Regions from separate parts of the Labrenzia sp. ATLA3 genome, predicted to be linked through region 2. Evidence: predicted binding sites of a transcription regulator. Region 2 holds the regulator's gene; the other holds the start of a gene.
What was found. Region 2 encodes PhoB, which activates phosphate uptake and scavenging genes when phosphate is short. Its sites were predicted from a motif close to TGTCATNNANCTGTCAT; they were not measured.
Positions count from the first base shown of each region.

Region 1: the regulator PhoB is predicted to act here: its motif matches at 13,011-13,027, upstream of AC2A6O_RS22580 (arsenate-mycothiol transferase ArsC).

Region 1 is NZ_JBXUKV010000008.1:199,018-213,811, forward strand. Features, by position in the region: gene lfb1 (LIC10280 family protein) at 1-294, opposite strand, end outside; gene AC2A6O_RS22530 (LysE family translocator) at 339-953, opposite strand; gene odhB (2-oxoglutarate dehydrogenase complex dihydrolipoyllysine-residue succinyltransferase) at 1,087-2,637, opposite strand; gene AC2A6O_RS22540 (2-oxoglutarate dehydrogenase E1 component) at 2,702-5,689, opposite strand; gene sucD (succinate--CoA ligase subunit alpha) at 5,896-6,804, opposite strand; gene sucC (ADP-forming succinate--CoA ligase subunit beta) at 6,805-8,004, opposite strand; gene mdh (malate dehydrogenase) at 8,080-9,042, opposite strand; gene zapE (cell division protein ZapE) at 9,216-10,373, opposite strand; gene AC2A6O_RS22565 (hypothetical protein) at 10,537-10,713, opposite strand; gene AC2A6O_RS22570 (DUF7662 domain-containing protein) at 11,010-11,792, opposite strand; gene AC2A6O_RS22575 (protease inhibitor Inh/omp19 family protein) at 11,867-12,364, opposite strand; gene AC2A6O_RS22580 (arsenate-mycothiol transferase ArsC) at 12,489-12,926, opposite strand; gene AC2A6O_RS22585 (MAPEG family protein) at 13,175-13,552, shown strand; gene AC2A6O_RS22590 (GNAT family N-acetyltransferase) at 13,670-14,563, shown strand; gene recQ (DNA helicase RecQ) at 14,714-14,794, shown strand, end outside.
Region 2 is NZ_JBXUKV010000006.1:186,114-200,907, reverse strand. Features, by position in the region: gene AC2A6O_RS17640 (O-succinylhomoserine sulfhydrylase) at 1-180, opposite strand, end outside; SAM riboswitch at 217-296, opposite strand; gene AC2A6O_RS17635 (2'-deoxycytidine 5'-triphosphate deaminase) at 437-1,573, shown strand; gene AC2A6O_RS17630 (YigZ family protein) at 1,581-2,129, shown strand; gene AC2A6O_RS17625 (ion transporter) at 2,323-3,123, opposite strand; tRNA gene AC2A6O_RS17620 (tRNA-Gly) at 3,292-3,365, shown strand; gene AC2A6O_RS17615 (YjiS-like domain-containing protein) at 3,413-3,619, opposite strand; gene AC2A6O_RS17610 (Lrp/AsnC family transcriptional regulator) at 3,768-4,217, shown strand; gene AC2A6O_RS17605 (transporter substrate-binding domain-containing protein) at 4,335-5,231, shown strand; gene AC2A6O_RS17600 (sterol desaturase family protein) at 5,257-6,102, opposite strand; gene AC2A6O_RS17595 (alpha/beta family hydrolase) at 6,218-6,865, shown strand; gene AC2A6O_RS17590 (Hsp33 family molecular chaperone) at 7,279-8,265, opposite strand; gene argF (ornithine carbamoyltransferase) at 8,276-9,205, opposite strand; gene AC2A6O_RS17580 (aspartate aminotransferase family protein) at 9,205-10,401, opposite strand; gene AC2A6O_RS17575 (GcrA family cell cycle regulator) at 10,842-11,378, shown strand; gene phoB (phosphate regulon transcriptional regulator PhoB) at 11,693-12,394, opposite strand; gene phoU (phosphate signaling complex protein PhoU) at 12,474-13,169, opposite strand; gene pstB (phosphate ABC transporter ATP-binding protein PstB) at 13,201-13,998, opposite strand; gene pstA (phosphate ABC transporter permease PstA) at 14,010-14,794, opposite strand, start outside.

The sequences.
Region 1 (14,794 bases), on a different contig from region 2:
GAACAGGCCGACGCCACCTTTCGCCTTCAGCCGGTCGCCGAAAGCCTGGATCGCCTGCTGCATTGCATCTTGGTCGGCATCTGTCTGCAGAATGACGTCGAACCCGGCCTTGTCGAGGGCCCGAGTGATGGCGACCGCGTCGTTGACCGGATTGGCCAGTGGCCCGTAGCCGTATTGCGCGTTGCCGATCACCAGTGCCGTGCGTTGCTCGCCGGCATGCGCCGCGCAGATGAGGCCAAGGAAAGTCCAGACCACAAGAACAGCCGAAAGGGCACAACGCTTTATGGCGTTCATATTCCTGTTCCTCCCGACCGTCTCACCCCCTGGCGATTACGCGATTATTGCTCCGCCAGAGCCAGCCGCAAGCCGAACCCGGCGAAGGTTGCCGCCACTGTCCGGCGCATCCAGACCATGACCCGGTCGCTCTTCAGCACTTTCTCGCCAACCAGCGAGGCGAACGCGCCGTAGATGACGAAGACCACGAAGGTCATCGCCATGAAGACACCGCCCATCAGCAGCATGTCGAGCGTCGGATTGAGCGCATCATGACTGACGAATTGCGGCAGGAAAGCGAGGAAGAATACCGTCAGCTTGGGATTGAGAATGTTGATCAGAAAGCCGGTGCGCGCCGTTGCGACGAAGCTCTTGCGCGCGCTTTTGTCAGCCTTCAGTTCCATCGGCCCGCTGTCCTTCAGCGTCTGCCAGGCAAGGTAGAGCAGATAGGCAACCCCGGCGTATTTCACGCCCTGGAACACAAGGGCGCTGGTGTGCATCAGAGCCGCAAGGCCCACGATGGACGCCAGGATCGCCGGAATGATACCGAGCGTGCAGCCGAAGGCCGCGGCAACGGACGCCTGACGTCCCCTGCCAAGCCCGACGGCGACCGTGTAAACAACACCTGTGCCTGGAACAAGCACCACGACGAGAGCAGTTATCAGAAATTCCAGGCTCATAATGCGGCTTCTCCTCGATCGGACAGGCGGGCGTTCAAGCGTTGACGATCAAACGCCGCCGGCCAGGCATCCTTGAAATGTCCGGGCGCCTTGCCTGTGTCTGGCAAGCCGCCCGCACGGCAGCGGAACCGGATCAGAGATCCAGAACCAGACGCTGCGGATCTTCCAGGCTTTCCTTGACGCGAACCAGGAAGGTCACGGCTTCCTTGCCGTCGACGATCCGGTGATCGTAGGAGAGCGCCAGATACATCATCGGACGGATCACCACCTGACCGTTCACAGCCATCGGACGTTCCTGAATCTTGTGCATGCCCAGGATACCGGACTGCGGTGCGTTCAGGATCGGCGAAGACATTAGCGAACCGTACACGCCACCATTGGAGATGGTGAAGGTACCACCGGACATATCACCCATGCCCAGCTTGCCGTCCCGCGCCTTGCGACCGAGATTGCCGATTTCCTGTTCGATCTCGGCGATGGACATCTGGTCCGCATCGCGCACAACCGGAACCACGAGGCCCTTGTCCGTGCCGACGGCGACGCCGATGTGGCAGAAGTTCTTGTAGATGATGTCGGTGCCATCGATTTCGGCATTGACCGCCGGAATCTCTTTCAGTGCATGGGTCACCGCCTTGGTGAAGAAGCCCATGAAGCCGAGTTTGACACCGTGCTTCTTCTCGAACAGGTCCTTGTACTGCTTGCGCAGTTCCATGACAGGGCCCATGTCGACTTCATTGTAGGTGGTCAGCATGGCCGCGGTGTTCTGCGCGTCCTTCAGGCGGCGCGCAATGGTCTGACGCAGCTTGGTCATGCGGACGCGTTCTTCGCGAACTTCATCCTGTGCGGCAACCGGACCACGGGCAACAGGAGCTGCCGACGATGCCGAGCCGGAGGATGTAGCGCCAGAGGCGATGGCGTTGATGACGTCTTCCTTCAGCACCTGACCACGCTTGCCGGACCCTGAAACCTGATCGGCCGAGAGATTGTTTTCCGCCATCATCTTCTGAGCAGACGGTGCCGGCGGCATGGAGGAGCCACCGCTTGCCTGGGGAGCGGATGCAGCCGGTTCCGAAGAAGCAGAGGCTTCCTTGCTGGCAGCAGCGCCGGCGCCCGACGGATCGATCTGACACAGCAGAACACCTGGTTCCACGGTCGTGCCGGTTTCGACAGCGATCTTGACGATGGTGCCTGCGACCGGGGCCGGAACTTCCTGCGCCGCCTTGTCGGTTTCCAGTTCCACCAGTGTATCGTCGGCCTTGACGACATCGCCGACCTTCACGCTCCATTCGCCGACTTCCGCCTCGGTAACGGATTCTCCCGCGCTCGGAGTGACGACATCGACCAGTTCGGCCTTTTCGGATTTGGCTTCGTCCTTGCTGCCGGCCTTTGCCGGAGCGGCTTCCGCCTTTTTGGGAGCCGCGTCAGCCTTTGCGGCCGGAGCACCGGCGCCTTCAGCAATCTGACCAAGCAGGGCGCCGACCTCAACGGTGTCGCCTTCCTTGACCACAATGCTTTCCAGGGTGCCTGCGGCCGGTGCCGGAACTTCGACGGTCACCTTGTCGGTTTCCAGTTCCACAAGGGGTTCGTCCTGGCTGACGGCGTCGCCCGGTTTCTTGAACCACTGTGCAATAGTCGCTTCGGAAACAGATTCACCCAGCGTGGGGACGCGAATTTCGATTGCCATGGTCGCCTTCTCTTAAAATTACCTGGCCAAATTTTTGAAAGAGGGCCCGAAGGCCCTCTTGTGACTAACTTCCCAGAGCCTCTTCGAGGAACGCCTGCAACTGCGCCAGATGCGAAGACATCAGGCCGGTTGCGGTCGATGCCATCGCATTGCGGCCTGCATAGCGCGGGCGCTTGTGCTTGGCGTCGATCTGTTCCAGGACCCATTCGATATAGGGCTCAACGAAGAACCAGCCGCCCATGTTCTTGGGCTCTTCCTGACACCAGACCATTTCCGCCTGCGGGAAGCGGGCCAGTTCCAGCATCAGGGCCTTTTTCGGGAACGGATACAGCTGTTCGACGCGAAGCAGGTAGACGTCGTCGATGCCGCGCTTTTCGCGTTCCTCGAACAGATCGTAATAGACCTTGCCCGAGCACATCACGACACGGCGGATCTTGTCGTCCGAAACCAGCTTGCCATCCGAGTTCAGGTTGGGGCCCCAGTCGTCCCACAACAGGCGGTGGAAAGTGGAATCCGGTCCGAGTTCCTTGAGCGTCGACACGGCTTTCTTGTGCCGCAGCAGGGACTTCGGCGTCATGAGGATCAGCGGCTTGCGGATATCGCGGCAAAGCTGACGGCGCAGAATGTGGAAGTAGTTCGACGGGGTCGAACAGTTCGCTACCTGCATGTTGTCTTCCGCACAAAGCTGGAGGAAACGCTCCAGACGGGCGGAGGAGTGTTCCGGACCCTGGCCTTCGTAGCCATGCGGCAACAGGCAGACAAGGCCGGACATGCGCAGCCACTTGCGTTCACCCGAAGAGATGAACTGGTCGAACAACACCTGCGCACCGTTGGCAAAATCGCCGAACTGCGCTTCCCACAAGGTCAAACCGCGCGGCTCTGCCAGCGAGTAGCCGTATTCGAAGCCCAGGACGGCCTCTTCCGAGAGCATCGAGTTGATGACCTCATAACGCTGCTGGTTGGGAGAGACGTTGTTGAGCGGAATATACCGGCTCTCGTCTTCCTGATCGTACAGAACCGAATGGCGCTGCGAGAATGTGCCGCGTTCGCAATCCTGACCGGACAGACGCACCGGGTGGCCTTCCTTCAGCAGCGAACCAAAGGCGAGCGCTTCGGCAGTTGCCCAGTCGATGCCTTCACCGGTCTCGATCATGCGCTCACGATGGTTCATGAAGCGCGCAATGGTGCGGTGAATGTTGAAACCATCCGGCACGTGGGTCAGAGCCCGGCCGAGCGACTTCAGATCCTCGATCGGCAGACCGGTTTCACCACGCCGTGGGTCGTCCTCGTCGGCAGCACGCTTCATGCCCGCCCACTTGCCGTCCAGCCAGTCGGCCTTGTTCGGCTTGAAGGCCTGGCCGGCATCGAACTCGTCGTCCAGATGCTTGCGCCAGTCGGCTTTCATGTGATCGACTTCGTCCTGCGTCAGAACGCCTTCCTTGATCAGGCGATCCGAGTAGAGCTGCAGCGTTGTCGCATGCTTGCGGATTTTCCGGTACATGATTGGCTGCGTGAACGCCGGCTCGTCGCCCTCGTTGTGGCCGAAGCGGCGATAGCAGATCATGTCGATGACCACAGGGCGGTGGAACATCTGGCGATATTCGATCGCGATCTTGGCTGCGAAGACAACCGCTTCCGGGTCATCCGCATTCACGTGGAAGATCGGCGCCTCGATCACCTTCGCCATGTCCGACGGATAGGGCGAGGACCGTGAGAAGCGCGGATTGGTGGTGAAACCGATCTGGTTGTTGATGATCACATGGACCGAACCGCCGGTGCGGTGACCGCGCAGAGCGGACAGGCCGAAACACTCGGCAACAACACCCTGGCCGGCGAACGCAGCGTCGCCGTGAAGCAGCAGCGGCAGAACCGTGCCACGGTCGATCTCGGTCGTGTCGACGAAATTTCCATCCTCGTCGGCAGCCAGCTGGTCCTGCTTGGCGCGCGCCTTGCCGAGAACCACGGGGTTGACGATTTCCAGATGCGACGGGTTTGCCGTCAGCGACAGGTGAACGTCGTTGCCGTCGAAGGTGCGGTCGGACGAAGCGCCGAGGTGATACTTCACGTCGCCGGAGCCTTCCACATCGTCCGGCGTGTAGGAGCCGCCCTTGAACTCGTGGAAGATTGCACGGTGCGGCTTGGCCATCACCTGGGAAAGCACATTCAGACGGCCGCGGTGGGCCATGCCGAACACGATTTCCTTCAGGCCCAGGGAGCCGCCGCGCTTGATGATCTGTTCCAGCGCCGGGATCAGCGCTTCACCGCCATCCAGACCGAAGCGCTTGGTCCCCGTGTATTTGACGTCCAGAAACTTTTCGAACCCTTCGGCTTCGATCAGTTTGTTCAGGATCGCCTTCTTGCCTTCCGTCGTGAAGGCCACCTGCTTGTCCGGACCTTCGATGCGCTCCTGAATCCAGGACTTGGCCGCCGGATCGGAGATGTGCATGAACTCGACACCCAGGGTCGAGCAATAGGTCCGCTTCAGGATGTCCAACATCTCGCGGATGGTGGCGTATTCCAGACCCAGAACATGGTCGATGAAGATCTTGTGGTCCCAGTCGGCTTCGGTGAAGCCGTAGGACGAGGGATGCAGTTCCTCGTGATCGCCCTTGCCAGCCAGGCCGAGGGGGTCGAGGTCCGCATGAAGATGGCCACGCATGCGATAGGCGCGGATCATCATCAGGGCGCGAACGGAATCGCGTGTCGCCTGATGAACTTGCTGATCCGAGATCGGTTCGCCCTTGGCTTCGGCCTTCTTTTTCAGTTTTTCGCCGAGCTTCTGCTCAATCGGGCCCCAGTTGCCGTCGAATGCATTGACGAGGTCGCCGTTGGCCTCGATCGGCCAGTCCTTGCGTTTCCAGGTCGCCCCGCGAGCCTCTTTCAGCACGGCTTCCTTCTCGTCCTGGAAGGCAGCAAAGAAATCCTGCCAGTCGGCATCAACCGAGCTCGGATCTGTCTTGTACTGTGCGTAGAGGTCTTCGATATAGGCTGCGTTGGCGCCGTAAAGCAACGACGTCAGTGCGAATACGTTGTTCGCTTCCTGCCGTGCCATGTCCTTTAGCGGAGGTATCCTCCGCCCTTTTGTTTAGGCGGGCCCGAAAAATTGACCCGCGGCCGGTTTCCCTACAACGGCCGATGGTTTCCACCGACCCCTCGAAAAATGGTTACGGCACGTCAACCGCGCCGGAACCCATCCTTTCATCATGCGACAGGAAACGTAAACAGTTTCCGTCCCTATCGCGAAAGATTCTTGCAGAATCAGCCCTTCAAGACTTCGAGAAGGGTCTCGCCGAGCTTCGCGGGAGACGGTGACACCTTGATGCCAGCAGCTTCCATCGCAGCGATCTTGTCTTCTGCACCGCCCTTGCCGCCTGAAATAACGGCACCGGCGTGGCCCATGGTACGGCCCGGAGGCGCTGTCCGTCCGGCGATGAAACCAGCCATCGGCTTGGACCGACCGCGCTTGGCTTCGTCCTTCAGGAACTGCGCCGCGTCTTCTTCCGCAGAACCACCGATTTCGCCGATCATGATGATCGACTGTGTTTCGTCGTCGGCCAGGAACATTTCCAGGACGTCGATGAACTCGGTGCCCTTGACCGGGTCGCCACCGATGCCGACAGCCGTCGTCTGGCCGAGGCCGGCATTGGTGGTCTGGAAGACAGCTTCATAAGTAAGGGTGCCGGAGCGGGAAACAACACCGACGGAGCCTTTCTTGAAGATGGAACCCGGCATGATGCCGATCTTGCACTCTTCCGGGGTCAGGATACCCGGGCAGTTCGGGCCGAGAAGGCGCGACTTGGATTTCTCCAGCTTGGCCTTGACCTTGACCATGTCGGCAACCGGGATGCCCTCCGTGATGCAGACGATGAACGGAACTTCGGCTTCGATGGCTTCGATGATCGCAGCGCCCGCGCCTGCCGGCGGAACGTAGATCACGGACGCATCGGCACCGGTTGCTTCCCTGGCTTCGCCAACGGTCGCATAGATCGGCAGGGACGCTGCGCTGTCGAGACCCGAAGACCAGGTCTCGCCACCCTTTTTCGGGTGCACGCCGGCGACCATCTTGGTGCCGTAGTATTCAAGTGCCTGTTCCGTGTGGAACGTGCCGGTCTTGCCGGTCAGGCCCTGAACGATGATTTTCGTGTCTTTATTGACGAGGATGGACATTTACGCGCCCCCCTTCACGGCTTTCACGATTTTCTGGGCGGCGTCGTCGAGATCATCAGCGGCGATCACGTTCAGACCGCTTTCGTTGATGATCGTCTTGCCGAGTTCCACGTTGGTGCCTTCCAGGCGGACAACGAGCGGAACCTGCAGGCCGACTTCCTTGACGGCTGCAACCACGCCTTCCGCGATCACGTCGCAGCGCATGATGCCACCGAAGATGTTGACCAGGATGCCCTTCACGTTCGGATCGGACGTGATGATCTTGAACGCGGCCGTCACCTTCTCCTTGGAAGCACCACCGCCAACATCGAGGAAGTTGGCCGGCTCGGCGCCGTAGAGCTTGATGATGTCCATGGTCGCCATGGCAAGACCGGCACCGTTGACCATGCAGCCGATATCACCGTCGAGAGCGACGTAGGCGAGGTCGTATTTGGACGCCTCGATCTCTTTCTCGTCTTCTTCGGTGATGTCGCGCAGTTCCATGATGTCCGGATGACGGAACAGGGCATTGCCGTCGAAGGAGACCTTGGCATCCAGAACGCGCAGGTGACCGTCCTTCATGACGATCAGCGGGTTCACTTCCAGAAGGCTCATGTCCTTCTCGACGAACGCCGTGTGCAGGATCGGAAACAGCTTCATGCCGTCTTCACGCGCTGCGCCGGTCAGTTCCAGTGCATCGCACAGCTTGGCGGCATCGGCTTCCGTGACGCCGGCTTCCGGATCGATCGGCAGGGTGACGATCTTTTCGGGGGTCTCTTCGGCAACCGCTTCAATGTCCATGCCACCTTCGGTGGAGACAACGAATGCCGGCCGTCCGACGGTGCGGTCGACCAGAATGGAGAGGTAAAGCTCCCGCTCGATGTCGGCGCCGTCTTCGATGTAGAGACGGTTGACGACCTTGCCTGCTGCACCGGTCTGCTTGGTGACCAGCGTGTTGCCGAGCATTTCCTTGGCGTTGGACGTGACTTCGTCCAGCGAGAAAGCCAGGCGAACACCGCCCTTGGAGTCGGCGGACAGTTCCTTGAACTTGCCCTTGCCGCGTCCACCTGCGTGGATCTGTGACTTCACGACCCAGAGCGGGCCCGGAAGGCTCTTGGCGGCTGCTTCGGCTTCGTCGGCGGAGAAGATGGCAACACCTTCTGCCACCGGTGCACCGTATTCTTTCAGGACAGCCTTGGCCTGATATTCATGAATGTTCATGTGTTTCCCCCGTTGTCGGAGGACCGTCCCTCCCTAAGGGAAGAACGGCCGCAAATTCCGTTAGGCGGGCCCGGTTCAGGCGAGCGCCGGCTGAATTTTCTTGCAGGCCTCGACCAGGCCGTCGACAGATGCGACGGACTTGTCGAAGTTTGCCTTTTCCTCGCCCTGCAGGTCGATTTCGATGATGCGCTCGACGCCATCAGCGCCGATCACGACCGGAACGCCCACGTAGGTGTCCTTGAGGCCATACTGGCCATCGAGGGCAGCCGCACACGGCACGACGCGCTTCTTGTCCTTCAGGTAGCTTTCAGCCATGGAGATGGCGGAAGCAGCCGGAGCGTAGAAAGCGGAGCCGGTCTTCAGCAGGCCAACGATCTCTGCGCCGCCGTCACGGGTGCGCTGGACGATTTCTTCCAGACGCTCGGCCGTGCACCAACCCATCTTGACGAGGTCGGTGAGCGGAATGCCGGCGACGGTGGAGTAGCGGGTGAGCGGCACCATGGTGTCGCCGTGGCCGCCAAGAACGAATGCGGTCACGTCTTCGACGGAGACGTTGAATTCGTCCGCCAGGAAGTACCGGAAACGGGAGCTGTCGAGAACGCCGGCCATGCCGACGACCTTGTTCTTCGGCAGGCCGGAGAACTTCTGCAGGGCCCAGACCATCGCGTCGAGCGGGTTGGTGATGCAGATGACGAATGCGTTCGGGGCATACTTTGCGATGCCGGCGCCAACCTGCTCCATAACCTTCAGGTTGATTTCCAGAAGGTCGTCGCGGCTCATACCAGGTTTACGCGGAACACCGGCGGTGACGATGACAACGTCCGAGCCTTCGATGGCTTCGTAGCTGTTGGCACCTGCCAGCTTGGCATCGAATCCGTCGACCGGGGAGGACTCAGCCAGATCGAGCGCCTTACCCTGCGGAACACCTTCCGCGATGTCGAAGAGCACGATGTCTCCCAGTTCCTTCAAACCTGCCAGATGTGCGAGTGTGCCGCCGATCTGACCAGAGCCGATCAAGGCAATCTTGTTCCGCGCCATTTCGAAAGTTTCCCTTTACGTAAGATGGAACTCTATGCCATCCTCTGATGACTGAGGATGGCACTACTCCCTTTGCTCCGCCCGCGCAACCTCGCCAAAAGAATATTGCGCGATGGCGGGCAAATTTTCCCATATCTTCCCGTCTGCATAATTCACCTATAGGGAATGCAGACCTATGCGTGTATATTCCGTCTTTCACCCGCAAGGTACGCCTCGGACCGCATTTCGATCAACCGCGACGATGTGCGGTCAAATTCGAAAGCTTCCGTGCCGTCCTCACCAACATACAGATCCTGTGGTTCGGCCTCAGCGGAGACAACCAGCTTGGTGCCGTTATCGTAAAGCGTATCGATCAGATTGATGAAACGCTTGGCTTCATTGCGCCGCGCCTTGGACAGCACGGGGACATTGTCCAGAAACACCGTGCTGTACGCATGGGCGACGCGCAGATAGTCACTCGCCCCCAGCGGTTGCGAGCACAGGTCGTTGAAGGAGAACCGCGCGACCCCGCCCGCCACGCAGGGAACGGCAATCTTGCGGCCCTTGTTCTCAAGCTCTGCCGAATGGAGCGCTAACCCATTGGTAAGCTTGGCGAAGAGTTTATCCATGTGCGCATCCGCGCTTTCGCCCAGGGGGGTGACGTAGACCGGCGCACCGCCGAGCTTCTCCAGGCGATAGTCCGTCGGAGAATCGAGATGCAGCACTTCCACCTTGGTCGTCAGCATCTGAATGAACGGCAGGAAGAGCTGGCGGTTGAGGCCGTCCTTGTAGAGACTTGACGGCTCGACGTTTGATGTGGCGACCACGATGACGCCGCGTTCGAACAACTGGGTGAACAGACGGCCGAGGATCATGGCATCGGCAATGTCCGTGACGGAAAACTCATCGAACAGCAGCAGGCGCGTTTCTTCCGCAATCTGCTTTGCCACGGGCGGGATCGGATCGTCCCCCTTGACCTCGCCGCGCTTGTGCGCCTGGCGATGGGCGTGGATGCGATCGTGCACATCGTTCATGAATTCGTGGAAATGAACCCGCCGTTTGCGGCGTATGACCGTGACCTCGTAAAAGAGGTCCATCAGCATCGTCTTGCCGCGTCCGACGCCCCCCCACATGTAAAGCCCCTGCACGGAGGCCCAGAGCTGGTTCTTCTTGCTGGCGAAAAGCCAACCAAGAGAACTTTTCTTGGAGGCCAGACGGGTTTCGGCGAGGCGGGTGTTCAGGAGATCGAGCTGGCGCACAGCCTCCCGTTGCACGGGGTCTTCCTTGATCTCACCCGAAGCGATCAGCGCGTCGTAGCGAGCGCTGAGGGCGCGGTTGACCGGCAGTTCCATTTTCAAAGGTGCTGCTCCCTCCATGAGAATTCATGGGGTCTTGGACGTATCTATTTGCACGGCGAAATAAGGTCAAAACGTCGCAGATGCAAGTCATGATATGGTTGAATCCGATCACGCACTCTTACGAATTTGCATTTCAACCGCTGGAAATTTCAGGATTTCAGGCCTCAAGAGGATAACGTTGCAGCCACACGATCCAGACTGGCTTCGCCAGGCCGATGTGCTGTTGAACGTTCTGCGGCACCGTCCGTCGCTCCATCTCGTAAACCGGATTATGCAGCAGATGTTCGGCGTCAAACCTGATCACGGCACCGCGTCCGGAAGAAGACTTCGGCATCCGACACGTCCAGGAAGCAACAGACTGTCCTTTGGGCTGATGTTATCCGAACTGAAAATTGCAGATGTGATGAGAGCCGCTGCTGGATTGAATGTCTGGAGGAGCAGGCAAAACAAAAGCGCCCGCAACCGGTAAGTAGGTTACGAGCGCTTTGCACAGGGAGGGGACCTGTGCGGGAGGAACGCAATAAGGCACTTGTGCCCATTTACGATGCGGCGTCGCCGGAGAGCGCCGCTGCCTCTTTTCCGTTATCGCCTGGGCACCGGAAGCTTCCAGACGATAACAGCATGATACGTCTAGCGCAGATAAAGCGCCGTCTTGCGACCGTTCTGCACTTCCTGAAGATAGAGCAGTTGAGCGACAAGATAACATTCGGATTGATCGTCCAGATTGGCCTTGCGCCCGCGGCCGTCGGTCAGCAGCCAGGCGTTGCCCGACTTGACCACATCGCATTCGATCGGGGTTGCGGCATCGAAACCGGCCTTCTTGAAGAGATCCACGCCGACACTGCTTCCGGTATCGTCGTCAAGACCCTTCATTGCCATGCGCATGCTGCGATAAGCCTTGTGGACTGACAATGTGGCGACGATAGCAGTCACCACCTCGTCTCCCTGCATGGTGGCAAAGCGCATAATGCCGCCTTCATGCGGAACGATGGAATTGGAACAGGGCGTGCGCTGAACGTCGCCAAGCGTGGTCCATTCGGACCGCAACGTTACGGTTGCAGGCTGACGCAGCGCGGCCATTTCCTTGGAGAGACGCTTTTCCGCCGTCTTCTGCGGTGTCCTGGTCGACCTGTCCGCGCGGGTGGACGACCCGGCTATGGTGCCACCGATGCGCAACCGCCGGAAAACAATGACGTCGCGCATCAGGTCGGTGCGCTCCACCCGCCACCCGGCGTCCAGCCATGCATTCTGGTGAACCAGGCTGCCGCCGGAATTGGCCCACCAGGTCCGGTGTTCCCGGGCGCTTTTGGGAAGAGACGAACCTATGATATCTTCAACTTCGTTCAGCTTGGCCGCCCAGACAACGTCTTCCAGACGCGCCAAGTGTTCCCGCAGTGGTTCATATTTTGACATTTGCACAGCCTTTCCGGTAGCCATGCAAATATACACCTATAGCGCGAGCTGTCTAGCATTAATACGGAGGGGTATTAACGGTACAGCGAGATCGGCGATCCGGTTGAGGTTTGACCGTTAAACTTACCGGGAGCGCTGGAATAAAGCTGTGCAACGATCTGGCCGCTACCGTCTTTCAGAACCACCTGATTGCCGGTCAGGTCCCAGGCAGAGATCCCGGACAGTACCGGAGAGGTACAACCTCTGGTATTTGCTCGGTAGCCACCGGACCACGAGGTCAGTGTCATGAAGGCCATGCAGTTGTCGCTCCCGGAGGCAAGTTTCCAGCCGCCCAGAAGGTCTGTCCGACCAACTTCCTTGGCATCGGCTGGGGCTGCAACCGGGTTGCTCGCCAAGTCGGTCGGCTGAGCGGATGGATCGTCAAGACCGGTGCCTTGTGCGTTCGGATCGAGCGGGGCAAGCTGTCCTGAGCCTACTGGCGTTGTCGGGGTCGCCGGCAGCGGTGCGGCATAGTTGCGCCCCCCGGACAATCTCTGGCAACCCGCAGCCAGAACTACCAGGCCAACAATCAAAAAAAACTTTCCCGCGCGCATCATGACGAATCAATCCCTCACCTTCGTCCCAATATGGGAGCCACTCTTAGCCCACAATTTGTCGAAAATCCAAAATCCTGAAAATCGACCATCTCAACATCTGTCAGGCGACGCGGTTCGATACGTTGACACCAGCTGATTTCGGAGGCTCCACAAGCCGGTCTATTGCGCCTGCGATCCTCTCGAAATAGGCCGCGCAGGCAGCAAAACCTTCCGGAAAAGGCGGCTTTGCCGCAATGTGCCACCAATGGCTGGACGTCGTGGTTTTCCATTGGGGCGGCAAGACGACAGGTTCCTGATCGGCGAGACAGACCACCCTGTCGGGAATTTCCGCATGCGGCATCAGGAAAACGCCCACCGGTTTGGGGGCGAGGCCAACGGCATCAATGCCCCGCGCCGACAGAAGCCGGCGCACGTGCCGGCTCAGGCTTTGCGAAGGCGCCACGCCTGCGGAAAAGGCCCGCATCAGGCCGCCTGCCCGAAAATTCAGATAGGCTTCGGCCAGAGGCGACAGCAGGCTGTTGTCCGGACAGACGAACAGAACGGTTGTTTTGGCACTTGGCTTTCCTTCGCGGGTCGGGCCATGACAGGGACGCCATGGGCGGCCTCCCCCTACCGCTGCGGCGGGAAAACTTTATGACAAAGCCGGTAGAGACATGAAAATCATGAGGATATCTTTCCGGAGGCTGATAAACCTGCGCTCAAGCGCTCGCGCACAGGCCGGCGTTCTGCAGGTCCCTCATTGCGGGATTGCCCCGAACCTTTAAACAAGCCCAAGAGGAGCCCCCTATGCCGACTGTCTTCTGGTGCATCCTTGCCGCCGCCATCCTGCCTATACTTTCGGTCTTTCCGGCCAAACTGAACAAGTCCTTCGACAATGCCCGTCCGCGCGATCCGGAGTATTGGCGAGACGGGTTCCGCGCCCGGGCGCAGGGAGCACAGGCAAATGGCTTCGAAGCCTTCCCTCTTTTCGCAGTTGCCGTTTTCGTCGGCCTCAACCAGGGCGGTGATCCGCACTGGATCGACAGGCTCGCTGTGCTTTTTGTGCTACTGAGGATCATTTATATCGGCTGCTACTGGGCGGACCGGGCGACGCCACGCTCGCTCGCCTGGGCTGCCTCCTTCTTGACATCGCTGGCAATTTTTACCAGTTCCCTGTGGAGTTGAGCCGCTTGTGAGCGGGCTTCGATCCTGAAAATCGTACAACGATCATTTGCACCAAGAAGCTGATTTCGTTAACGATGCATCGGAGTAAGGTAGTTATCTCGTGGGCAGAGGTGCATTGTGCGGACGACCGATCAGACGACAGACACCTTGCCGGCGCGCCGTCAGGCAGCGTCCCAGAGGCAGGTTTCAGAACAGCATATTGTCGATGTTCTGATCGCCGAACGGGGCAAGCTGGTAATGGCGAGCCCGTGGTGGCCGTTCATCAGACCCTTCGCGCACAAGATCCTGCGATACAAGTCTGCCGTCGAAATGGCCGACACGATCGCGCATATGGAGGCGCTGGACGTTTTTGCTCATCTGAGCAATCTGCTGTCGCTTGACGTCACCACGCTTGGCCTTGAACGGGTACCGCAGGAAGGGCCTGTCGTGCTGGTCTCCAACCACCCGACCGGCATTGCCGATGGCATCGTGCTTTACGATGCCATCAAGTCACGGCGCAACGACCTGGCCATCTTTGCCAATCGCGATGCGATCCGCATCAACCCGCGCCTTGCCGACATGATCATTCCGGTCGAATGGCGGGCGGACTTCAAGAGCCGGGAAAAATCCAAGGAAACGATCAAGCTCGCCTCTTCGGCCTTCGCCAAGGAGCGGGTCGTGGTGCTGTTTCCTTCCGGGCGTCTGGCCTATTGGCACGACGGCAAGCTGACCGAACGGCCCTGGATGACATCCGCCCTCGCACTTGCGCGCAAGAACAAAGCACCGATCATTCCCATGCACATGGGCGGGCGCAATTCCGGGCTGTTCTATTTCCTGGCCAGGGTGTCCACCGAATTGCGCGACATGACGGTGTTCAATGAACTGCTGAACAAGGAAAATGCCAAGTTCAGCGTGCATTTCGGCAAACCGATCCGGCCGGAGAAACTTGAGGGCGACCTTGGTGATCTGACCGAGCAGATGCGCATTCATTGCGCTGAAACACTGGCAAAAGATCCGGACGCAGAGTTCTAGCACCGGCCCTTCCGGCCAACGACCATTCCTCTGACTTCCTCGCGGCCCGGACCGGGCCTGCCCGGTCATCCACAGGCACAGCTGCGCCTTCATTGCCCTTCTTTCGCGAATAAGACATTGTGCGGGGGAATCAAAGGACCCGTCTCACCCATGCCCGTTTCGCCCGCTGTTGCCGTGGAGGATGTCATTCCAGTGCAGCATGCTGCCGCTCCGACCGTGCGTCCGGAGCCG
Region 2 (14,794 bases):
ATCCTCGCCATTGAACCTGGCCTCCGCAGCTTCCGCACCGCTGTAGGTGAAGCCCTGGGTCAGATAGATGGTCTCCGAGGTCTCACCAAACGGTGACCGCATGGTGCCGCCATGAACCAGATTGGTTGCAGGGCGCCAGTTCTTGTTTCCGGTCTTGGTGGTCTCAGTCATGTCTTTCATTCGCTCCAAACGCAAAAAACCCCAGCCTAAAGACCGGGGTTCTCACCTCCGGCCTTTTTAGCAACTTGTTTAACGTGGCTGCAAGCCGGCCGGCCCAAATCACCACGAAGTGAGCTTGTCCTACGGGATAATCGGACACAGGTCAATTGTGTATTGCGTCCTTTGAGCCCAAAAGCCCGGTTCTGCCAGAATGCCTGTTGGCGTGGGCGGCCCGATCCTTTAATGACCATAGACCAGCAAACTGCGGAATATCTTCATGAACGTCACAGCAGGTCAGGCCTTGAACGGAAGCGCAATTCTCACAGCAAACGGCATTCTGCCGGAACGGGTAATCCAGGCCATGTTCGCCGCCGGAGAGATTTCAGCGGACGCACCGCCAGTCACCGGACAGATCCAGCCTGCCAGCCTTGACCTGCGTCTGGGCAAAGAGGCTTACCGGGTGCGAGCCAGCTTCCTACCGGGACCGGAGATCCAGGTGGCGGCACGGCTTGAGCAGATGAAACTGCACACCGTTGACCTGAGCGAAGGCGCGGTTCTTGAGACCGGCTGTGTCTACATCGTGCCCCTTCAGGAAAGCCTTGCTCTGGCACCGGATATTTCCGCGACCGCCAACCCGAAAAGCTCCACCGGGCGCCTGGATGTCTTCACCCGTGTCATCACCGACAACGGGTTGGCCTTCGACACCATCCCGGCCGGCTATACCGGTCCGCTCTATGCGGAGATCTCGCCGCTGACCTTCCCGATCCTCGTTCGGTCTGGGTCCCGCCTCAGTCAGATCCGCTTCCGGCGCGGCCAGTCGCTCATTCCCGATGCTGAACTGGAAGCAGTCCACAAGGCCCACACCTTGATGAGCGGTGGCAACGAGCGTATCGGCAACGGTGTGCAGCTTTCCATTGATCTTGAGGGGACCGGCCCGAACAGCCTGATCGGCTACCGCGCGAAGCAGCACTCCGGACTGATCGATGTGGATGTCGTGGGCGCGCAGGATGTCCTGGATTTCTGGGAGCCGATCTATCGCCGCCAACGGGCGGAACTGATCCTCGATCCGGACGCCTTTTACATTCTGGTGAGCCAGGAAGCGGTGCATGTGCCGCCGGACTATGCCGCCGAAATGGTGCCGTTCGATCCGCTCGTCGGCGAATTCCGCGTCCATTATGCCGGTTTCTTCGACCCGGGCTTTGGCCATGCGGGTGCCGGCGGTGTCGGCTCGCGCGCGGTGCTGGAAGTCCGCTCGCACGATGTGCCTTTCATTGTGGAACACGGCCAGACCATCGGCCGCCTGGTCTATGAACACATGGCCGAGCGCCCGGCAACGCTTTACGGCGAAGGCATCGGCTCCAACTATCAGGGCCAGGCGCTCAAGCTGTCCAAACACTTCAGGGCACCTGCCTGACCCTCCTATGGCCCTGAAAACCGTCACATGTGAATTTGAAGGCTTTCTGGAAGACCGGAAGTCCCGTTTCCTGGCGCATCTTGTGCCGATGGAAATGTTCGACCAGCGGCTGGAAGAGCTGCGCAAGGAACACAAGAAGGCCAACCACATCGTCACGGCGCACCGCCGACTGCTGGATGATGACCGGATTGATGAAAGCGGCAAGGACGACGGCGAACCGGCAGGCACTTCCGGCATGCCGACACTTCGGGTGCTGCAAGGGGCCGAACTGATCAACTGCGCCGTTCTGATCGTGCGCTATTTCGGTGGCACCAAACTCGGCGGCGGCGGCCTTGCGCGGGCCTATTCCGGCGCCACCCAGGATGCCATCAACAATGCCGATCTGGTGCCATTTCAGAAGATCCTGTCAAAAACGGTTAGCGCCGACTTTGCCTCCAGCTCCGAGCTGGAACGGCGGATCGAAAGCCTCCGCCTGACGGTGATCACGCGGGATTACACCGAAGACGGTGTGACGCTGGCGGTCGAGGGGCCGGAAGATGTTCTGGCGGAGCTTTAGGGTGTGGACCCTCTCCAGTCGTCATCGCCGGACTTGATCCCGCATCCCTCTCGAGACCTTGGCCACAAAGAAACAAGTGGCTTGGGAGACGGAACGGCATGGGTCCCATGGTCCAGCCATGGGACGCCGCATCAGATCATAAATCGCTCTCGGTCCATACGCTGTTGCCTCGGCTTCAGACAGTCGCGCAGTCTTACTTCCGGGACTCGTCTACCTGCGTCTGAAGCTGCCTGACCTCGTTGCGGAGCGCCCTGACCTCTTCCAGAATAAGACCTGTGTCGACATGGATGGCCTGCCGGTTGGCGTCGGCCTCGGCCTCGTGCTCCTCCTGCATGGCGGAAACGATGATACCAATAAACAGGTTCAGCACCGTGAAGGCCGTGCACAGGATGAAGGGCACGAAGAACAGCCAGGAATACGGGTAGACGTCCATAACAGGACGCACGATGCCCATGGACCAGCTTTCCAACGTCATGACCTGGAACAGTGTGTAGAGCGAAGCGCCAAGTGTCCCGAACCACTCGGGAAAGGCTTCGCCGTAAAGCTTGGTGGCCATGACAGCGAAGACATAGAAGACCAGCGCCATCAGCACGACAATCGAGCCCATGCCCGGCAGAGCGGCCACCAGTCCGCCGATTACGCGGCGCAGGGACGGTACGACGGAAATGAGGCGCAAGGCCCTAAGGATCCGCAGCGACCGCAGAACGGAGAGGTTGCCCGTTGCCGGCATCAGTGAGATCGCCACGATGGTGAAATCGAACAGGCTCCACGGGTCCTTGAAGAATTTCAGACCATGGGCATAAAGGCGCAATATCAGCTCGACGACGAATATGCCCAGAATTGCCTGATCGACCAGCTTCAGGAAACCGCCGATCTCCGCCGTGACGGTGTGGCTCGTCTCCAGACCGAGCGTTACCGCATTCAGAACGATGACGCCGATGATCCAGGCTTCCCAGTTGCGTGAGGTGACCAGCGCCCTGACCTGTTTTCGCATTGATGTGCCCCGGTTTGATGGCTTTTCGTGCGTGTCGCACTGCACGGCCAGAACATGGCGATTTCAATGCTGCATCGCAAGATCGCCGCGCTTTGGAAAAGCATATGCCCCTCAAAGAAGCCCGCTTGACAGGCCGGGCAAGTCGGCGCAGAAAGCTCATCAGGTTCGGCGGGTGTAGCTCAATGGTAGAGCAGAAGCTTCCCAAGCTTAAGACGGGGGTTCGATTCCCCTCACCCGCTCCAAACCTCTTCATCCTATCTCCCAAATTTGCAGCAACGCCCGACCCCTATCAGCGGAGCGTTTCCCGTACCTGTGCCTGTTTTCGGACAACCGAGCGGCTGAGTCCGACGTCTTCCAGCAAATAGTCAGGCAGATCTGCCAGATGAGCCATATCGCGCCGATGGCGCAGACGCTTCAGTAAAAAATGAAAGACGGCGGTTCCCAGACCCGTCCTGCGGACGCGCGTCAGGTGCAGTGATACATGGTGATCGGACATCTGTTTGCTCCTTTCCAACGAGACAGGAACAAGTTTAGAAAGAGCCACCGCGAGCGGTGCGCAAATGTCTCGCCTTGAAGCGACAAACTCGCAAGATTTAAAAATCTCCGATAATATGTCGCATAACGATGCCTTAGGGGACCTTTCCATGGATCTGGACGATTTCGATCATCAGCTTTTGCATCTGCTCAGCCACGATGCCCGCCAGACCGGCAAGGAACTGTCGGAGAAAGTCGGCCTGTCTTCCGCTGCCTGTCTGCGCAGGGTTCAGCGCCTTCGGGAAGTGGGAGCAATCGAGCGGGAGGTGGCCGTTCTGTCGCCAGAGGCAACCGGCGCCTCTGTCACCTTGCTCGTGATGCTGGCGCTGTCGCGCGGACAGCCCGAGCGCATGGCAAAGTTGCTGCAGAAGTTGAGGAAGCTTCGGGAAGTGAAGAAGGTCTATCACGTCACCGGCCCGGCCGATCTGGTGCTGACGGTGCAATGCGCTTCCATGGAAGCCTATGCGACCTTCACCGAAGCTCATTTCTATGAAGACGAAATCAAGGGCTTCGACACAATCGTCGTCCTGCGGTCCTATGATCCGGAACCGCAGACCTGACGGTACTCCGCGCACGCCAAAGAGCGGGCTGACAAGCAGTGCAGGTTCGCGATATCCTGTTGTTGCGATTCCCGGCGCGTATGCCGACCATGACTTGATATGGAACGAGACGTCCGCGTGCCACGTTCACTACCACTTCTTCAGACTATTGGCCGTCGTGCCGCCGGGCTGCTGGCTCCCAGCTCCCGGACACTCGCCACTCTGACGCTCTGCACTCTGGCGCTTGGCACCCTGTCGGCCTCCGCCCAGGAACCTTCGGTCCGCGTTCCCAATTTCTGGGATCCCAAAGCCGTCCACGACCGGCCGAATGCCATTCCGGACAAGATCCAGTTTCTGGCGACCGACGGCTACCCGCCATTTGTCTTCCGCGATCAGCATGGCCGGCTGACCGGCTTCAATGTGGATCTCGCCCGGGCGCTGTGCCAGGAACTGGGCAGTTCCTGCGCTCTGCGCATCAAGGACTTCGAGGTTCTTCTGCCCGCGTTGGACGAGGAAGAAGGCGACGCGATCATCTCGGGCCTGTCGCGCAGCCTGCCCGCCACGCGCGGCCTCAACTTCACCGAGGATTATCTGAAGCTGCCGGCACGGTTTGTGGTGCGGGCTTATAACGCGTCCGATTTCAACGAACAGGCCCTGACCGGCAAGAGAATTGCCGTCGAGGCCGGGTCCCGATACGAAGCCTTTGCCAAGCGCTTCTTTCCCGAGGCAGAGATTATCAGTCTGGAGACGGTGGAGGCGACCCGGGAGGCCGTCAAAGGTGGCTCGGCCGACGCCCTTTTCGGCGATGGTCTGAACCTGTCCTTCTGGCTGCCGAGCGAAGCCGCAGATGGCTGCTGTGCCTTTGCCGGCGGGCCGTGGCTGGAGCCCGGCTACTTTGATGAGGGCATGGCCATTGCAACGCGCCAGGACGACCCGGAACGGGCCGCTGCCCTCACCTACGCCCTGCGCCAGCTTCATCAGAAGGGTATCTACCGCGAGCTTTACCTGCGCTATTTCCCGATGAGCTTTTTCTGATTGTTTCCGGCAGGCTGGCAGCGTGTCAGCTTTTGCCAGCGCTCTTCTTCAGATCTGCCTTTTTCGAACGGTCCGGATTTTTCAGGAACGGGATTGCCAGACTGAAGGGAAACGAATGCGCACGCGGCGTGAGCGCGGCACCGAGCCCGATTTCCATGGTCTCGTGTCCCTGCTCCGGATCTTCAACATAGGTCCCGAACAGACGGTCCCAGATGGCGAGATAGAAGCCGTAGTTGGAATCTGTCTCATGCGGCAGCACCGAATGATGGATGCGGTGCATGTCCGGGGTGACGATCAGAAAGCGTAACGGGCGGTCCAGCCAAAGCGGCAAGCGGACATTGGCATGGCTGAAAACCGCCGAGGCGTTGAGGACGATCTCGAAGATCAACACCGCTTCGACCGGGCCGCCGAGCGCGATGATGACCAGCCCTTTCCAGAGGAACGACAGCAGAATTTCTATCGGGTGGAACCTCAGCGCCGTCGTTGCATCAACCTCGCTATCGGCATGATGCGTGCGGTGAATGCGCCAGAAAAGCGGAACCTTGTGCGATACCAGATGCTGAAACCACACCGCCAGATCGAGCGCGAGAAAGGTGATCACACCCGCCAGAACGCCGGACCAGCCGGGCAGCGCAAAAAGGCCCCAGCCCTTTTCCTGTGCCAGCAGTGCCAGGCCAACGCCGCCCATGGGGAAGATCAGCCGCACCAGCAGGGCATCAAGCAGGACAATGCCCCAGTTGGTCGGCCAGCGTTTCAAACGGCTGCTTTTCAGGCGACGCCGCGGCAGACCGGCCTCCAGCAGCGCCATAATCAGAAAGATGCCGCCGAAACAGGACATGCGAAGCAGGTTGATGTCGATCTGGTCAAACATGGGGTCTTTTGAAACGTCCTGACTAATGCAGCTTGCCACGGTCCCGATGGCACGATAGGGCGGTACAACAATACTCCTGATATCATTTCTTGCCGCTGCGACAGATCACATCATCATGACCGACTTTCTCTGGACCCGCCCCGAAACGCCCCCAATGGCAACCCTGCTGCTGGCCCATGGTGCCGGTGCGGCCATGGACTCGGCCTTCATGAACAAGCTGTCGGCGGCTCTCGCCCGCGAGGGCATTGCGGCGGCACGCTTCGAATTTGCCTATATGGCCGGACGCCGGACTGGCGGCCCGAAAAAGCCGCCACCACGGGCCGACAAGCTGATTGCCGAGTTTCAGACTGCCCTGCAGTCCGTCATGAGCGAAACCGACGGCCCGTTGCTGATCGGCGGCAAATCGATGGGCGGCAGGGTTGCCGCGATGCTGGCAGGCGGCGGCTCGCTGCCCGGGCGCGTCAAGGGTGTAGCCTGTTTCGGCTACCCCTTCCATCCCACCGGCAAGGCCGACGCAGAGTGGCGGTTCCAGCCGCTGCAGGACGCCAAGCGCCCGGTTCTGGTGCTGCAGGGCGACAGGGATCCTTTCGGCTCCAAGGCAGAGCTTGACGAGGTCACCCTGCCCGCTCATGTCAGCCTGTCCTATCTGGAAGACGGCAACCATGACTTCGGCCCGCGCGGCAAGTCTCCGGCAACACTCGACGGCAACATCGCGCTGGCTGCAGAGGCTGTCAGGGCATTTGCGGACGGGTTGGCGCGTTAAGGCCCACCACAGCCCTTGCTATCTACCCACATGACCTCTTGCCGGAAGCAGGAGTGGTGACCTTTTACGCAAGCGGCCCATCCTTCGAGACAGCGCTAAAGCGCTTCCTCAGGAGGAGGAAGATGTGGGTGGGACAGCTCAATTTTTGTTGCTAATCGGGGTCCTGGGACCACGCGTCCAAAGGACATGAGCACCGTTAGCCGCAAATTCGCGTTGTCTCATCCAAGAGATGCTCCCCCCACCCCAGGCGGTTAAACCGGACAAGCGCAGCGCAGATCCGGTGCCTGCTCACATGACGGCTTACCGCAGTTGATCTTTGCGCTTCCTCACGAGGAGGCCGTTTTGGCAGAAAAACAGACAAAAGCCCGGACCGTTTCCGATCCGGGCTTTCTTCAATGTGCCTTCGTCCCGGTTTACTGACCCGGCTTGCCGTCGAATTCGTAGCGGGCGCTGCAGAATTCGCAGGTGACGATGATCTTGCCGTCCACCGTCATGTGGTCGACATCCTCCTGACTGAAGCCAGCGAGCACGTTTTCGATCTTCTCGCGCGAGCAGCTGCACTTGTCGGCCAGCGGCTGCGGTTCGAAGAGGCGGACGCCCCGTTCGTGGAAGAGGCGGAAGAGCAGCATTTCCACGCTGACTTCCGGATCGGTCAGTTCCACATCCTTGACCGTCTCGACCAACACCTTGGCTTCCACCCAGGCGTCGTCCTCGTCAATCTCATGCGGACGCGTGCCTTCCGGGGCGTCGCCCGGATCTATATCGGCCTGACGCATCCGTTCCGGTGCCTCTGGCAGGAACTGGATCAGGATACCGCCGGCGGTCCAGGTTTTCGCATGACCTTCGCCTTCCTGGCGGGTGAACAGTTCACCGACCCCAAGACGAACTTCGGTCGGGATCTGCTCTGACCGCTCGAAGTAGCGCCGTGCCACTTCCTCCAGCGACACACCACCCAGCTCCACCAGACCCTGGTAGCGCTGCATATGCGGGCCCTGGTCGATGGTCATCGCCAGATGTCCATGCCCCAGAAGCGCTTCCTGCGTCGCGTTGCCATCGGCCATCAGGGCCTCGACGTCGCCGGTATCGAAGGTGGCGCAGGCGCGGATCGCGTCCGGAGACCTGAAGTCGACCACCAGCATGGAGACCGGCCCGTCCGTCTGCGTTTGCAGCGTGAAACGACCGTCGAATTTCAGCGACGTGCCCAAAAGGCTGGTCAGGACAATCGCTTCCGCCAGCAGGCGCGAGACCGGCTCCGGATAGGCATGGCGGTCCAGAATTTTTTCCAGGACAGGACCAAGCGCGACCGCACGGCCGCGCACATCGAGCCCTTCCACGGCAAAGGGCCGGACAGCGTCCAGCCCTGCAGGCGTAATGCCCAGTTCATCAAGATTAAGTGCCACTTGGCTTGCCTTATGCTGCGCCGAAGCACCAGGCCAGAATGCCCTTTTGGGCATGGAGCCGGTTTTCGGCTTCGTCAAACACAACGGAGTTGGGACCGTCCATGACGTCCGAGGTAACTTCCTCACCCCGGTGAGCCGGCAGGCAATGCATGAACAGGGCGTCCTGGTTTGCCTCAGCCATCAGGCGCTTGTTGACCTGATAGGCGCTGAGAAGATTGTGACGCGATTCCGCGTCGTCATCCCCCATGGACACCCAGCAGTCGGTCACGACACAGTCGGTCCCCTTGACCGCCTCATATGGGTCCGTTGTGACCTGAATGGAACCACCCTTGGCGCGGGCGGTCTCGATCAGGTCCATCGGCGGCGCCAACTCGCCCGGCGTCGCGATGCGCAATTCGAAATCAAAGCGCGGTGCGGCGTGAATCCAGGAAGCCAGCACGTTGTTGCTGTCTCCGGTCCAGGCAACACTCTTGCCCTTGATCGAACCGCGATGCTCTTCGAAGGTCAACAGGTCGGCCATGATCTGGCAAGGATGCGAGATCTTTGTCAGGCCATTGATCACCGGCACTGTCGCATTTTCCGCGAGTTCACGCAGTTCGTTGTGATCGAGGATACGGATCATGATCGCGTCGACGAAACGGGACAGCACCCGTGCCGTATCGGCAATGGTCTCACCGCGACCGAGCTGCATTTCCGTGCCGGTCAGCATCAGCGTCTCGCCGCCAAGCTCGCGCATGCCGACATCGAAGGAAATGCGCGTGCGGGTCGACGGCTGTTCGAAGATCATGGCAAGCACCTTGCCAGCCAGCGGCCCCTGGCCGCGATTCACGCCGTTTCGGCTCGACTTGATCTTCCGGCTGATGTCCAGGATGGCGCGCAGTTCGTCGCCTTCGAAATCCGTCAGATCCAGAAAGTTCCGGTAGGTTCCATTTGCGGTCATCAGGCCGCTCCTTCCGCCAATTTCGCTTCCACGGCGACGGCAGCCTGCTCCAGGCGCTCGACAGCAATGGAAATTTCATCTTCGCTCATGGTCAGTGGCGGCATGATGCGCACCACATTGTCGCCGGCAGGCACTGCCAGGAGACCCGCTTCACGGGCCGCCAGCACATAATCAGCCACCGGCACCACGCATTTCAGGCCGAGTATCAGGCCAGTACCACGCACTTCCGCCAGCACGTCCGGATGTCCATCCACCAGCCCGGCCAGCTTCTGCTTGAAGCTGAGCCCTTTCTGGCGAACACCTTCCAGAAAGCCTTCATCCAGGACGACGTCCAGGACGGCGTTGCCCACCGCCATGGCCAGCGGATTGCCGCCAAAGGTGGTGCCGTGGGTTCCTGGCGAAAGGGCTGCAGCCGCTTCCTCGGTTGCCAGGCATGCGCCCATCGGGAACCCGCCGCCGATCCCCTTGGCAATCGCCATCAGGTCCGGCTCAACCCCCGCCCACTGATGAGCGAACAGCTTGCCGGTCCGTCCGACGCCAGTCTGGATTTCGTCGAAGATCAGCAGAATGCCGTTATCGTCGCAGATCTTGCGCAGCGCGCGCAGGAAGTCGGCGGGAATCTCGCGGATACCGCCCTCACCCTGTATCGGCTCGATGGCAATCGCCGCCGTCTGCGGACCGATAGCGGCTTTCAAAGCGTCCAGATCGCCGGCGGGCACCTGATCGAAACCGGGCGCCTTCGGACCGAAGCCTTCAAGATACTTCGCCTGGCCGCCCGCTGCGATGGTCGCGATGGTCCGGCCGTGGAAGGCGCCTTCGAAGGTGATGATGTGAAACCGCTCGGGGTCGCCATTGTCATAATGATAGCGGCGCGCGCATTTGATGGCGGCTTCCATCGCCTCGGCGCCCGAATTCACGAAGAGCACCTTGTCGGCAAAGGTTTCCGCACACAAACGCTGCGCCAGCCGCTCACCGTCGGGCATCTGGTGCAGGTTGGACGTATGCCACAGCTTGGCGGCCTGATCCTGCAATGCCTTGACCAGATGCGGATGAGCATGACCGAGTGCGTTGACCGCGATGCCGGAACCGCAATCGAGGAATCGTCGGCCGTCAGTCGTTACCAGCCAGACACCTTCCCCATGATCGAAAGCCAGTTTCGATCTTGCGTAATTTCCGAATAGTGCAGTCGCGGACATAACCTCGTTTGTCTCCTTTAAACGCCCTTTCTGTCCCAGCGTCACCCAGACGCCAGGCCGACATCTGAAACAGTTGCCGAAGGGTCAAAACGCAACATGCCGCCCCGATGAGGCGGCACGTAGCGGCTTTCTTATACACTGCCCGTACCCTGCGCTGTCAATGGAAATGGCGCACAGGACATTTCACCCGTCCGGGAAGGCGGATTTCATAAAATTCTCAATGACCTCGCCATAATTGGGGAAAAGTCGTTTCATCCCCAACTGGTTTGGGTTCGGCGGTTGCCTGACAAATTAACGTTATTGTAACCTCTGAACAATCAAACACGAGATCTCGTGAGGCAAATCACCAAGAGGCACTAGATATGCCATCATTAAGCGTGCTCACGCATGCTTAACACGGGGTTAATGGCCGCAGGACGGTCAAACTAAAGGGTGCGGCGATGAGTTGGACAAACGAACGGGTTGAGCTTCTCAAAAAGCTTTGGGGCGACGGCTTGAGCGCAAGCCAGATTGCAGGCGAACTGGGTGGCGTCACACGGAATGCTGTCATCGGCAAGGTCCATCGCCTTGGTTTGTCCGGCCGTGCCAAGTCCACGTCTTCAAGCGCCAAGCCGCGCCGGCCGCGTACGGCAGCCCCCCCAGCGGGCGCCGCGCCAAAGAAACCAACCCCCACTCAGCCGCAGTCCATCGGCGCAACAGCACTTAAAGCAGACATGGCGCCTGCACCGGTGGCGGAAGCCAAGCCGCGCGTCGAACCGATTGCCGACCTGGTGCCGATCTCCAAGCGTGCGACCATCCTGACGCTGACAGAGCGGACCTGCAAATGGCCGATCGGCGATCCGGCGACCGACGACTTCTACTTCTGCGGCCGCCATTCCGATGCCGGGGTCCCCTACTGCGCCCATCACTGCAAGATCGCCTATCAGCCGGTCGCCGACCGCCGCCGCGACCGCAAGACGATGGCTCAGGCAGGCTGATAGCCTCCAGATAAATCCAGCTCGTAAAAACCCGCCGTTTCGGCGGGTTTTTTGTTTGAGTTTTCCCACGGCCAGGTGCTGCTTCCTGTGTGCCGCGTCTCACGAAGGCCCTGTGCATCCGTTGACCCGAGTGCCTTCGCTTCGAAAATGCCCCTTCATGGGAACAGAAGGTGACGACATCCTCCAGCTATTGACCATAGCCTGATCGAATGCCTGGCAGCGAAGACGCAGATAACTCTCACAGTCACATAGCCCCTGAAATGCAAAAAGCCCGCTTGTGGGCGGGCTTTCATTGCGTATTCCGCACTCTGCCCTCAGACAGCTGCAGAGGTGAACTGGTCGTTGAAGGCGTAGCCAGAACCGCGCACCGTGCGGATAGGGTCCTTTGCCTTGCCCTTGTTCAGCGCCTTGCGCAATCGGCCGACATGGACGTCGACCGTGCGTTCGTCCACATAGACATCATGGCCCCAGACGCCGTCGAGAAGCTGCTCGCGGGAGAAGACCCGGCCAGGCGAAGTCATCAGGAATTCCAGGAGACGAAACTCCGTCGGCCCCAAATGAATTTCCTTGGCATTGCGGCGGACACGGTGTGTTTCGCGATCCAGTTCGATATCGCCGGACCGCAGCATGGAAGATACCACTTCCGGGCTTGCCCGCCGCAGGATGGCGCGCACGCGGGCCATCAGCTCCGGCACGGAGAAAGGCTTGACCACATAGTCGTCGGCACCGGTCGACAGGCCGCGGATGCGCTCTGCTTCCTCGCCGCGCGCCGTCAGCATGATGACCGGCAGACGCTCGGTGTCCTCGCGCGCTCTCAGGCGGCGGCACAGTTCAATTCCGGACAGGCCCGGCAGCATCCAGTCAAGCAGCAACAGGTCTGGCAGGCTTTCCCGCAGGCGGATTTCCGCCTCGTCGCCCCGGACACAGGACTCGACCGAATATCCTTCTGCTTCCAAATTGTATCTCAAAAGAAGGCTGAGCGGTTCTTCGTCTTCAACGATGAGCACCTTCGGCATACATCTCGCTCCAATTACAGCAACCGGCGCCAGAGCGCCGGCCGTTCAGATCCTTTGCAAATGCGACAGAAGCCGGCGCTCAGACCGCGCCCGTTTCATCGACCTTTGCCCGGTCTTCCGGCAGACGTTCGCCAGTGACCATGTAGTAGACGTTCTCGGCGATGTTGGTCGCGTGGTCGCCGATGCGCTCGATGTTCTTGGCGCAGAACAGCAGGTGGACGCATTGGGTGATGACGCGCGGATCTTCCATCATGTAGGTCAAAAGCTCGCGGAAGATGGATGTGTAGATCGCATCAACCTCTGCATCGGCTTCCTGCACCCTGCGGGCAGCTTCCGGATCCTTCCGGGTATAGGCATCCAGCACCTGCTTGAGCTGAGACAGAGCAAGCTCGGTCATGTGCTCGACGCCGATCGCAAGCTTCTTGGACTGCAAGCCGCTGTCGATGGCGATCACCCGCTTGGCAACGTTCTTTGCAAGATCGCCGACACGTTCCAGGTCGTTGGCAATGCGGGTGGCAGCGGTGATTTCGCGCAGGTCCTGCCCCATCGGCTGACGACGAACGATCAGCTCGATCAGCTTCACTTCAAGTTCGTTGTAAAGGTTGTCCAGACGGACATCGCCTTTGATCGTCGCCTTGGCAAGCTCCAGGTCCTGCGACACCAGCGCAGAGACCGCATCGGCAAAGGCCTTCTCGGCAATACCGCCCATTTCGGCGACCTTGCCGGCCATGGCCGTCAGTTCGTCATCGTAAGCCGTGACTGTATGTTCAGACATCGTGTGTCCCCTTCAGAAACCTAAAAAATGCTTAGCCGAAGCGGCCCGTAATATAGTCCTGCGTACGCTTGTCCTTCGGATTGGTAAAGATGTCCTGCGTCAGACCTTCCTCAACCAAAATACCCAGATGGAAAAACGCGGTACGCTGAGACACACGGGCAGCCTGCTGCATCGAGTGGGTCACGATCACGATGGTGAAGTTTTCGCGCAGCTCGTCGATCAGCTCTTCCACCTTCGCGGTCGCGATGGGGTCAAGCGCCGAGCACGGTTCATCCATCAGGATCACTTCCGGGCTCACGGCAATCGCACGGGCGATGCACAGACGCTGCTGCTGACCGCCCGACATACCGGTACCCGGCTCGTCCAGACGGTTTTTGACTTCTTCCCAAAGCCCGGCCTTCTGCAGGCTGGAGGCCACGATTTCATCCAGCTCGGACTTGCTGCGAGCCAGGCCGTGGATCCGAGGGCCGTAGGCGATGTTGTCATAGATCGACTTCGGAAACGGGTTCGGCTTCTGGAACACCATGCCGACCTTTGCGCGCAGCTGCACCGGATCGACCTTGGGGTCGTAGATATTCTCGCCGTCGATCTTGATCGAGCCTTCGACGCGGCAGATGTCGATGGTGTCGTTCATCCGGTTGAGCGTGCGCAGGAAGGTCGACTTGCCACATCCGGAGGGGCCGATGAAGGCCGTCACGGACCGCGGCTGGATTTCGATGTCAACGTCTTTGATGGCGTGCGTATCGCCATAATAGACCTGCACCTTTTTCGCGGAAATTTTGCTTTCGGTCATGGTTTTCGCCTGTTCAAAATTCGGCATCTCGTTCATCGGAGCAATCCTTACCAGCGGCGCTCAAACCTGCGGCGCAGGATGATAGCGATAATGTTCATGGTCATGAGGAACACCAGCAGAACAATGATCCCGCCCCATGCGCGCTCATAGAATGCCGGATCGGCGCGTTTCGCCCATTCGTAAATCTGGGCCGGCATGGCCGAGTTCGGCGAGAAGAAACCGGCCGCCACACCATCGGGGAAGTTGGAGGCGATGAAGCCGACCATCCCGATCAGCAGCAGCGGAGCGGTTTCACCAAGGGCCTGCGCCAGACCGATGATCGTCCCAGTCAGAATGCCCGGCATGGCCAGCGGCAGCACATGGTGGAAGATCGACTGCATCTTGGATGCCCCGATCCCGAGCGCCGCATCGCGGATGCTTGGCGGAACCGCCTTCAGCGAGGCGCGGGTGGAGATGATGATCGTCGGCAGCGTCATCAGCGACAGCACCAGACCACCGACCAGCGGTGCGGACTGAGGCAGGTGCATGAACTGGATGAACACCGCCAGGCCGAGGATCCCGAATACGATGGACGGTACCGCGGCCAGGTTGGAGATATTCACCTCGATGAGATCGGTAAACTTGTTCTGCGGCGCGAACTCTTCCAGATAGATGGACGCGGCGACACCAATCGGCAGTGACAGGAACAGCACCACCAGCATCATGAACAGAGAGCCGATCATGGAGGCCCCGATGCCGGCCTGTTCCGGGCGGCTGTCGGACGCATCGGTTCCGGTGATGAAGGCCCAGTTGAAACGCTTCTCCAGAAGGCCGGCAGACTGCATCTGGTCTG